Regions from separate parts of the Carbonatibacter coralli genome, predicted to be linked through region 1. Evidence: predicted binding sites of a transcription regulator. Region 1 holds the regulator's gene; each other region holds the start of a gene.
What was found. Region 1 encodes PhoB, which activates phosphate uptake and scavenging genes when phosphate is short. Its sites were predicted from a motif close to TNTCATAAAACTGTCA; they were not measured.
Positions count from the first base shown of each region.

Region 1 (3,210 bases):
TTTCAATCCGCGACGTGCCGGCAGAAAACTCCACGGTCTGACCGTCCAGCACATTGAACCCGAAGCCATTGGAACAGCCCTTTCAGATTACTTTCCGGCACCCCGGAAGCTCGTTCTTTCACGTCTGGAAGACCGCGAAACCATGCAACACCTGCGGGAGCAAACCAGCAAACTGGGAATCAAGCTGGAACGACTGCCCAAGGAATCAACGCTTGATTCAGGCAATGAAAGCAATCTGAAGGTTCAGCCAATCGCCATTGAAGACCTGCTGGGGCGTCAGCAGGTTCAGCTTGATCGTGCCGCCATCCGCGAGATGATCCAGGACAAAACCGTTCTGATTACAGGAGCGGGGGGATCAATCGGTTCCGAACTTGTGCGGCAAATTGCCAGCATGTTGCCCCGAAAACTCGTTCTGGTCGACAACGGCGAGTACAACCTCTACGCCATTGACATGGAGCTCCATCAGGCCCGAAACGAGGTTCCGAGGGAAAGCCTGCTCTGTGATGTCAGGGACAGGGCAAAGATTCAGGATATCTTTACCCGGCAAAGACCCGACGTTGTGTTTCATGCCGCAGCCTTCAAGCACGTCCCGATGGTAGAAGCCAACCCGCTGGAAGGCCTGAACACCAATGTTGTCGGCACAAGGAATGTTGCTGATGCCTGCCGGGACCACAAGGTCAAGGCAATGGTTCTGATCTCGACCGACAAGGCCATCAATCCACCCAACATCATGGGCGCCAGCAAGCGACTGGCAGAAATCTATTGTCAGTCCCGGGATATTGAAAGCCGCAACAACGAACAGGGAACCCGCTTTGTCACCGTGCGCTTCGGCAATGTGCTCGGCTCAACCGGTTCGGTTGTTCCCCTCTTCAAAAAGCAGCTTGAAGAGGGTGGCCCCCTGACAGTGACCCACCCCGACATCACCCGCTATTTCATGAGCATCAGGGAAGCTGTCGAGCTTGTCCTCCAGTCCGCCACCATGGGTCTTACCGACCTCACGGAGAGTCTGGGACGGATCTACGTCCTGAATATGGGGGAACCCGTCAGGATCGTTGATCTTGCCCGGGAGGTTATTCGTCTGGGCGGTTTTGTCCCCGACGAGGAAATCCAGATCGAATTTACCGGCCTTCGCCCCGGTGAAAAGCTTTACGAAGAGCTTTTCCACGACGAAGAACCCCTTGAGCCAACGCATCACGACAGCCTGCAGCTTGCGTCCCCCCGGGTTATCGACGCAAAGCTGGTTGCACAAAAGCTGGATCAGATCAAAAAGGCAATTGATCAGCAAAATACGGATGATGCAATTGCCATCCTGATGGAACTCGTTCCGGAATACTGCGGGCATCACAGGCAGGCTCTGCCGGACAGAGACCCTGCACAAAAGGAAGCCCAGAAAAAGCAGATCATTCACTAAAAAAGGCAGCCCAAAGGCTGCCTTTTCAATTCCTGCTACATCCTGAACTCTCTATTCAGGCGATGAACGGTCCAGGGAATAACCTGCAGAGCGGACTGTGCGGATCAGGTCCTTTTCCCCTTTCTCGTTCAGAACTTTCCTCAGACGACGGATATGGACATCAACAGTTCTCGGCTCGACATAAACATCGTGGCCCCAGACAGAGTCCAGCAACTGTTCACGGCTGAACACACGGCCGGGGTTCTGCATCAGATGGCGCAGAAGCTTGAACTCGGTCGGCCCCAGATGCACCTCGCGGCCGGAACGATAGACCTTGTAGGCAGACAGATCCATGTTGATGTCTTCAAAGGCAAGCATTTCGGTAAAGGTTTCCGGCTTGCTGCGGCGCAGCACGGCACGGATACGCGCCACCAGTTCTGCCGGAGAAAAGGGCTTGGTCACGTAGTCATCAGCACCGGAGTCCAGTCCGCGAACCTTGTCACTTTCCTCACCACGCGCCGTCAGCATAATGATGGGCGTGTCCTTTGTTTCCGGCAGGCGTCGCAGCTGGCGACAGACTTCTATGCCGGAGATCAGCGGAAGCATCCAGTCCAGAAGAATCAGATCGGGAGTCTCCTCCTTCGCCTTCAACAGGGCTTCCTCACCGTCGGCAGCTTCGTTTACACGAAAGCCTTCCTTTTCAAGATTGTAACGCAAAAGGGTTGTCAGTGCTGCTTCGTCTTCCACCACCAGGGCCAGGGGTTTCATCATCCATCTCTCTGCTAGAAAACATCAATTCTGTGGGAAACCGCACCTTGTACCAGACACAGTTTCCCAAAACACATAAGCCTTGTCACACTTTTGTTTCAGTTTCATGACTTCCTTGAAAACCGACAAAAGACACCTGGCCTGTCAACTCAGACTTCAAAAGCGGTCGTATCGCCCTTGGGTCGCTTTCCTTCGATCTGTTCCCCTGTTTCCAGATAATAGACCGTCTCGGCAATGTTGGTCGCGTGATCGCCAATGCGTTCGATGTTCTTCGCGATAAACATCATATGCGTACAGGCTGTGATGTTGCCGGGATCTTCCATCATGTAGGTCAGCAGCTCGCGGAACAGGGAGGTGTACATCTCGTCCACTTCCTCGTCGCGGTGCCAGATGTCGATCGCGCGGTTGATGTCCCTGTTTGAAAAGGCATCCATTGTGTCCTTGAAGATCGCCTGCACCAGGCGACCAAGGCGTGCAATCGGGGAAAAGGATGGTTTTCTGTCAACCTGGCCAATCGCAATCGAGCGCTTGGCAATGTTCTTGGCATAGTCGCCAATCCGCTCCAGATCAGATGCGATCTTCAGGGCGGAAATGGCCGAACGCAGGTCATCTGCCATGGGCTGTCTCAGGGCAATCAACCGGACAACTTCCTGCTCCAGCTCCCGCTCCAGATCGTCAATCTGCGCATCATTGGCCCGGACCTTCTGCGCCAGCTCGGCATCCATCCGGCACAAGGCATCAAGGGCTTCGGCAAACTGACTCTCCGTGAGCCCTGCCATGCGCATGATCAGGGTGTGGATATCATCAAGTTCCTTGTCGAAGGACGTTACAATGTGACCTGTGTTCATTCAGGTTAATCCTTTAGCTTGCAGGGCCACTCGCCCCTGCTGATCAAGTCATAATGACCGGAAAACTCTTGTTCTGACTAGCCAAATCGACCAGTGATATAACCCTGCGTGCGGCCATCGACAGGATTGGTAAAGACCTGGTCCGTGTCACCGACCTCAACCAGTTCACCCAGGTGGAAGAAGGCTGTCTTCTGCGAGACACGT
Region 1 is NZ_JBBUTJ010000001.1:1,010,621-1,013,830, forward strand. It holds gene AAAH10_RS04665 (polysaccharide biosynthesis protein) at 1-1,411, shown strand, start outside; gene phoB (phosphate regulon transcriptional regulator PhoB) at 1,463-2,158, opposite strand; gene phoU (phosphate signaling complex protein PhoU) at 2,308-3,006, opposite strand; gene pstB (phosphate ABC transporter ATP-binding protein PstB) at 3,084-3,210, opposite strand, start outside.

Region 2 (3,210 bases), on a different contig from region 1:
TGAAAACCGTGATCGAATGGGAACTCGGGCACAGCCTCTGCAACACTGTCGAGGAAGCCAAGATCGCGCTGTCCTCGCAGGATCAATGGAGCATGAACCTCAAAGCCATTGAGCACGGGCTAGAAACATCACTGGACCTGCAGGAGGTTTCTGAAATCCTTCAAAGCGATCTGGACCGCTTTAACAGGGCCATCACAGAAACGCTTCAACTGGGCAATATTCGCGCAGATCAGGTGTCACATGCAGTTATGACCGGTGGCTCAACCAATCTGACAGCATTGAAAGATGCAACCCGTGCCATGTTGCCCCGTGCCCGAATGGTGGAAATGGACAAGCTCTCGGCCGTTTGTCAGGGACTGGCCCTCGAGGCTCTGGAAGCATAAAAAAGCCTCCCTTTTCGGGAGGCTTTTTCCGGTGGACAGATCAGTGTCCGGTTGCAGCATACTTCATAACATGGAAGATGAAGTTCTGTTCAACAGTCCCGTTGAGCAAATGAGCCCAGGGACCACGGGCATAGACAGCCACATCAACAGCAGAGTGGGTCTCGTAATCCATCGGAATCAGAGCCTGCTGGATGTAATCCGGATCAACAGCTTCTTCCTGTGTCACAACCGGACGGGATCCCTGCCCGCCTTCGGACAGAATGGAACCAATACCGTTCAGGTAACCCACGACAGAATAGGGCTTCCCGTCGTTGGCAAGGTTGAGTTCACCGGTGTGCTTCACACCGTTGTTGTCCACGCCGTAACACAGACCCGTAATGGGTGTTCCACGACCGCAGGTTCCGTTGAAACCGATGGAGTGGTCATGGTCAGCCGTCACAACAATCAGCGTTTCTTCCGGATTGGTCATTTCCATGGCAACCCGGACAGCGTCATCAAAGGCCACACCGTCAGTCACAGTGCGGTGCACATTGCCATCATGATTGGCGTGGTCCACACGTCCGGCCTCAATGGCCAGGAAGTAGCCGTCTTGATCATTCGAAAGAGCCCTGATCGCTTTCTCCGTCATCTCGGCAAGTGACGGCTCTCCGGCACGATCGTTTTCATACTTCATGTGAGAGGACTCAAAGAGAGCGAGAACAGGAGAACCATCCAGTTTCAGCGCATCCGCCGTTTTGCTGTCCCAGGCATACTGGACGCCATTGGCCTTTGCTGCCTCAATCAGGTTCTTGCCGTCTGTACGCTTGCCGTTCTTGCCCTCATTGTCCCTTGCCTCTTTCGGCAGGAAGTGACGACGACCGCCGCCCATTGCCAGATCGACAGTTCCCTTTTCCATCGCAGAGATCAACTGCGATGCAATATCGGGAGTTGTACAGCCTTCAGGCAGCTTGGAATCGTCTTCGTGGTTCCTGTCAGCCGCATGGGCGTAAGCAGAAGCAGGCGTCGCATGGGTCAGACGCGCTGTGGTCACAAGACCAACGGATTTTCCGGCATCAGAGAGAATTTCCGCAATGGAGGCAACCGACGCGCTTTCAACAGTGCTGCAATCTCCGCGATTGAGCGTTTCATCCACACCGATCACACCCGCCTTGGTCTTCACACCACTGAAAAGCGCAGTGGCTGTTCCCGCTGAGTCAGGTGTCTGTGCATTGACGTTATAGGTCTTCACCAGCGCCAGATGCGGCAACTGCTCCTTGGACATAACGTTTTCATCACCAAAGCCACCCTTTTGCTGGCCCTGATAGATACGCGTTGCATAGTTGCTGCCAACACCATTTCCATCTGCCACCAGAACAATGACATTCTTGGCCTTGCCTGTGATTGGCGCCACAGCCATTTTGGCTTTCAGTTCCTGTTGCGCAGCCTTGTACCAGTCGTTGTTTTCCTGTGGAAGATGGCCATCGGCAAAGGCCGCTGTTCCCAACAGACTCAAAGCTGTTGAGGTGATAAGAAGGCGTTTCATATCTTTATCCCTGTTTTTATTTGTTAAGCGAGTAAGGAGTGCAACACACAAGCAGCTGCTTACAGCTGTAAACTTTACAACAAATCCTCTGTCACAAAACTTACAAAATTGTGATTTCGCTATAAAACTTATGGATACAAAACAGGGGATGTCCGTAACATCCCCTGTTTCCGCGAGTTGACAGCCATCAGATCAGAACCGCACCCGCAGTCCGACACCGACTTCGCGGGGATCCCCGACGATGGAAAAGGCCGTTGCAGTGCCGTGCTGTCTTTTTTCGAGTTCATAGAATTCGTCAAAGATGTTCGTCACATAGGCAAAGGTTTCAATATTCCTGTAGCTGTAGGAAAGCCTGGCATCCGCCACAAAGAAGGAATCAACCCTGTTGATCTCTGTATTGGCATCATCCGAGAAGTAACCATCACTCAACCGGCCATTGGCCGTAATTTGCCAGCCTTCGAAGGGGCGATAGTTCACACCGAAGGTCGCATTGTAATTCGGCGCACGCTGAAACTCGTTCCCGTTGACAACAGTCGATGAGCCCTCAAAGCTCTCGATTTCTGTCTGCAGCAGACCCATGCCACCAAAGAAATCCAGTTCTTTCGAATGATTGTATTCAAAGGACAGCTCGGCACCGAAAGAGCGCGCATCATCAGCATTGTCGAGCTGGGTCACACCATTGACCACAGAGAGACGCTGGGCATCCTTGAAGTCAGTGTAGAAAATGTTCGCATTGGTCCGAAGACGGTTGTCCAGCCAACTCGCCCGGGTGAAAAGCTCATAGTTGACAAGCGTTTCCTCGTCGAAGGTGTCCGGCGTGAAGGTCGTAAAGTCCAGCGTCGCTCCTCCGGGATTGAACCCTTTTGAAACGCTCGCCCCGATGGTCAGCTCATCGTTTACATCGTAGGACAGAGCCGCTTTGGGCAGGAAGGCATCGAAGCTTTCCTCATAGTCCAGAGCGATGGCAACCAGCCCGTTCCGGTTTTCACCAACGCGCTTTTGTCTGTCGTACTGATAGCGAAGCCCCAGTGTCAGATCCAGAGCCTCTGTAAAGGAATAGGTCACCTCGCCAAAGAGCCCGAAGCTCAACTGCTCGTCATCATAGTCCGACTCACCGGTTCCGAAGGTGATAATGGAGGTGTTGAAGTAATCCTCCTGGTCACTTTTCAGCACAGAGGTACCGATCAGGCCCTTGAAAGGCAGGGTAACCGGATCAAAGTCGAGGTAGAGTTCGGATGCATATTCATCAAGCTCGATATCTGTATTGCCATAACCCGGCTCCTGACGGCGCTTCGTTTCCGACCG
Region 2 is NZ_JBBUTJ010000009.1:7,099-10,308, reverse strand. It holds gene AAAH10_RS15075 (Hsp70 family protein) at 1-383, shown strand, start outside; gene AAAH10_RS15070 (alkaline phosphatase) at 424-1,905, opposite strand; gene AAAH10_RS15065 (TonB-dependent receptor) at 2,098-3,210, opposite strand, start outside.
Region 2: the regulator PhoB is predicted to act here: its motif matches at 1,995-2,010, upstream of AAAH10_RS15070 (alkaline phosphatase).

Region 3 (3,210 bases), on a different contig from region 1:
ATTGGCGTTGCACACAACCTGCTGGCTGCTCTGCTTGACAACCACATCTACTGGGGTAACGAGCTGGGTATTGATTCCCGTCGTGTTCAGTTCCGCCGCGTTGTTGACATGAACGACCGCGCGCTGCGTACAATCACCAACTCCCTTGGTGGTGTGAGCAACGGCTTCCCGCGTCAGGACGGCTTCGACATCGTTGTGGCTTCCGAGATCATGGCGATCTTCTGTCTGGCAACTGACCTGAACGACCTGACAGAGCGTCTGGGTAAAATGGTTGTTGCCTACACCCGTTCCAAAGAGCCGATCTATGCACGTGACCTGCAGGCTCCAGGTGCGATGGCGGTTCTGCTGAAAGATGCGATTTCCCCGAACCTCGTACAGACACTGGAAAACAACCCTGCGTTCATCCACGGTGGTCCTTTCGCGAACATCGCGCACGGCTGTAACTCTGTTATTGCAACCAAGACAGCTCTGAAACTGGCTGACTACGTTGTAACAGAAGCCGGCTTCGGTGCGGACCTGGGTGCAGAGAAATTCTTCGACATCAAGTGCCGCAAGGCTGGTCTGAAGCCATCTGCGGTTGTGATTGTTGCAACTGTTCGTGCGCTGAAGATGCACGGTGGTGTTGCCAAGGCTGATCTGGGTTCTGAAAACGTTGAAGCTGTGACCAAGGGTTCGGAGAACCTGGCGCGTCACATTGCAAACGTGAAGAAGTTCGGTGTTCCTGCTGTTGTTGCAATCAACCAGTTCATCACTGACACAGACGCTGAAATCGACGCTGTTCGCGCTGCGTGTGAAGCTCTGGGTGCGAAAGCAATCCTGGCGAGCCACTGGGCGAACGGTGGTGCCGGTACTGAAGAGCTGGCGAAGCACGTTGTCGAGCTGGTTGAGTCCGGTTCTGCAGACTTCAAACCTCTGTACCCTGATGAAATGCCACTGGTTCAGAAGATTGAAACCATTGCGACCGAAATCTACGGTGCTGCAGGTATCTCCATGGATGCTGCCGTTGAAAAGCAACTCGAAGAGCTGCAAAAAGACTACGGTCATCTGCCAATCTGTATGGCGAAGACACAGTACTCCTTCTCTACAGATCCTTCTGCAATGGGCGCGCCTTCCGGTCACACTGTACCGGTTCGCGAAGTTCGCCTCTCTGCAGGTGCAGGCTTCCTGGTTGTTGTAACTGGTGCGATCATGACCATGCCTGGTCTGCCACGCGTACCGGCTGCGAACAAAATCTTCCTCAACGACGAAGGCCAGATCGAAGGTCTGTTCTAATCGTCCGGAAGCGATCCGCTACATGGGAAAGGGCACCTGTTTCAGGTGCCCTTTTTCTTTTGTATGAAGGAGTTGGCAGGTTGTGCAGAAGGGCAAAATTGCACAAAAGACTGGTCAGACGCGCCAGACTGTGATTCACTGTTTTGCAGGTGATGGACAAAAAGCGGATTGCTCCCCCTGTACAAGAATCCGTGTGATGACAGGAGTAGCCCTATGGCATTAGGTGGTCGCAAGCCTTCGCAGAAATGGGACAGCCGGTATATCCGCCTCGCCCGAGAGGTTGCCAGCTGGTCCAAGGATCGCTCGACACAGGTCGGTGCTGTAATCATTCTGGCGGATGGAACGCCGGGTCCCTACGGTTTTAACGGTTTTCCCTCTCAGGTGAATGATGACATCGACGGGCGGCATGGCCGTCCGGTCAAATACGACTGGACCGAACACGCCGAGCGCAATGCAATCTACCATGCCGCGCGTGTGGGGATTTCGCTGTCAGGGGGATCTGTCTATGTCACACACTTTCCCTGTCCCGATTGTTGCCGTGCCATTATCCAGTCCGGTATCAAAGCCATTATTGTCGATGGCCTGAGCAAGCAGGACAGGGATTTCACAACGCGCTGGGAAATTGCCAAGACACAAACGGAAATGCTCGACGAGGCCGGCGTGGCCTGGCGTTTTGTCGACGTTGTCGAGGATATTTCCTGAATTGTCGACAGAGTGTGTCACTGGGAGTTGATCGGATGGGGCGGAATAAAACGAGCCGCTCTTTCAGGGATTTGTCGTGCTGTTCCTGTCTTTTGGGAGTGGTGTTGTATGGCATTGCAGGAGTGTTTTGATGGATATTTTTCTTTTGATCGCCTTTGTGACGACAACACTTCTCTTTGTTGCTGTTCCCGGGCCTTCAGTCGCCTTTGTCTCTGCGCAGGCCGTCCGCTATGGCCCAAAGGCCGCAACAGTCGCTGTTGCCGGTGATGCCTTGGGAACGGTTGTTCATATTACTGTTGCTGCCTGGGGATTGACGACACTGATTTCAATTTCTGAAACTGTTCTGCCTTTTTTGCAGATTGTGGGGGGATTGTTTATCATTTACATGGGCATCCAGGCCTTTGGAGCCGCTCGCAGTTCCGGTGATTATTCTGCCGTTGCCAATCACAAAACCTCTTTCTGGGCAGGTTTTTTCGCATGCGTCACCAATCCCAAAGCCATTGTTTTCTTTGTCGCTCTTTTTCCCGGATTTGTTACGCCAGAGCATAGCATCCTGCTCCAAAGTCTGGTTTACGGTATAATCTTTCTGGTGCTGGATGCGCTCTCTATTTTCGGGTATGCCCTGTTGGCCATGTACGCAGCACAAAGGGTTTCAGCCCGATGGCTAAATGCGGAAGTGTTCAGTGGACTGGGACTGCTGGGGGTTGGCCTTGGTATGGTCGTAAAGGGGGTTCGCGAAATACCCTCAGACTGAATGAGCCATTGAGGTTTAAGCCCCGATTGCGCTGTCGTGGAAAGCTAGTCCTCACTCTTTTCCCACAGGCGCAAGGCCCACATCAGACCGATGATCGAGCCTTTGACGTTTGGCATGATCAGGAGAGTCAGCAGCAGCGTCAGGGTTGGCCAGAGGGCCATCTGGGTCCAGAGGCCCAGCGGATCATTCCGTTCAAAGAAAAAGATCATGGGAACAATAATGTGCCCGACAATGGTAATGGTGACATAGGGCGGGAAGTCTTCTGCCTTGATCTTTTCCAGATTTTCGTGGCAGTTGCTGCAAACCGGATTGACGGAAAGATAGCCCGAGAAAACCCGTGACTGTCCGCAACTGGGACACTTTTTCATCGCACCTTTAAGCATCGCATTGAAAACAGACCGTTTTTCCTGAGTAATGTCAGGAGAGTTCGGAGTGATTGCCTGTTGGTCTTCATGTCCATGCATGGTGAAACTCTTGCTCAA
Region 3 is NZ_JBBUTJ010000002.1:53,691-56,900, reverse strand. It holds gene AAAH10_RS05700 (formate--tetrahydrofolate ligase) at 1-1,272, shown strand, start outside; gene AAAH10_RS05695 (deoxycytidylate deaminase) at 1,486-1,974, shown strand; gene AAAH10_RS05690 (LysE family translocator) at 2,105-2,728, shown strand; gene AAAH10_RS05685 (DUF983 domain-containing protein) at 2,773-3,192, opposite strand.
Region 3: the regulator PhoB is predicted to act here: its motif matches at 1,326-1,341, upstream of AAAH10_RS05695 (deoxycytidylate deaminase).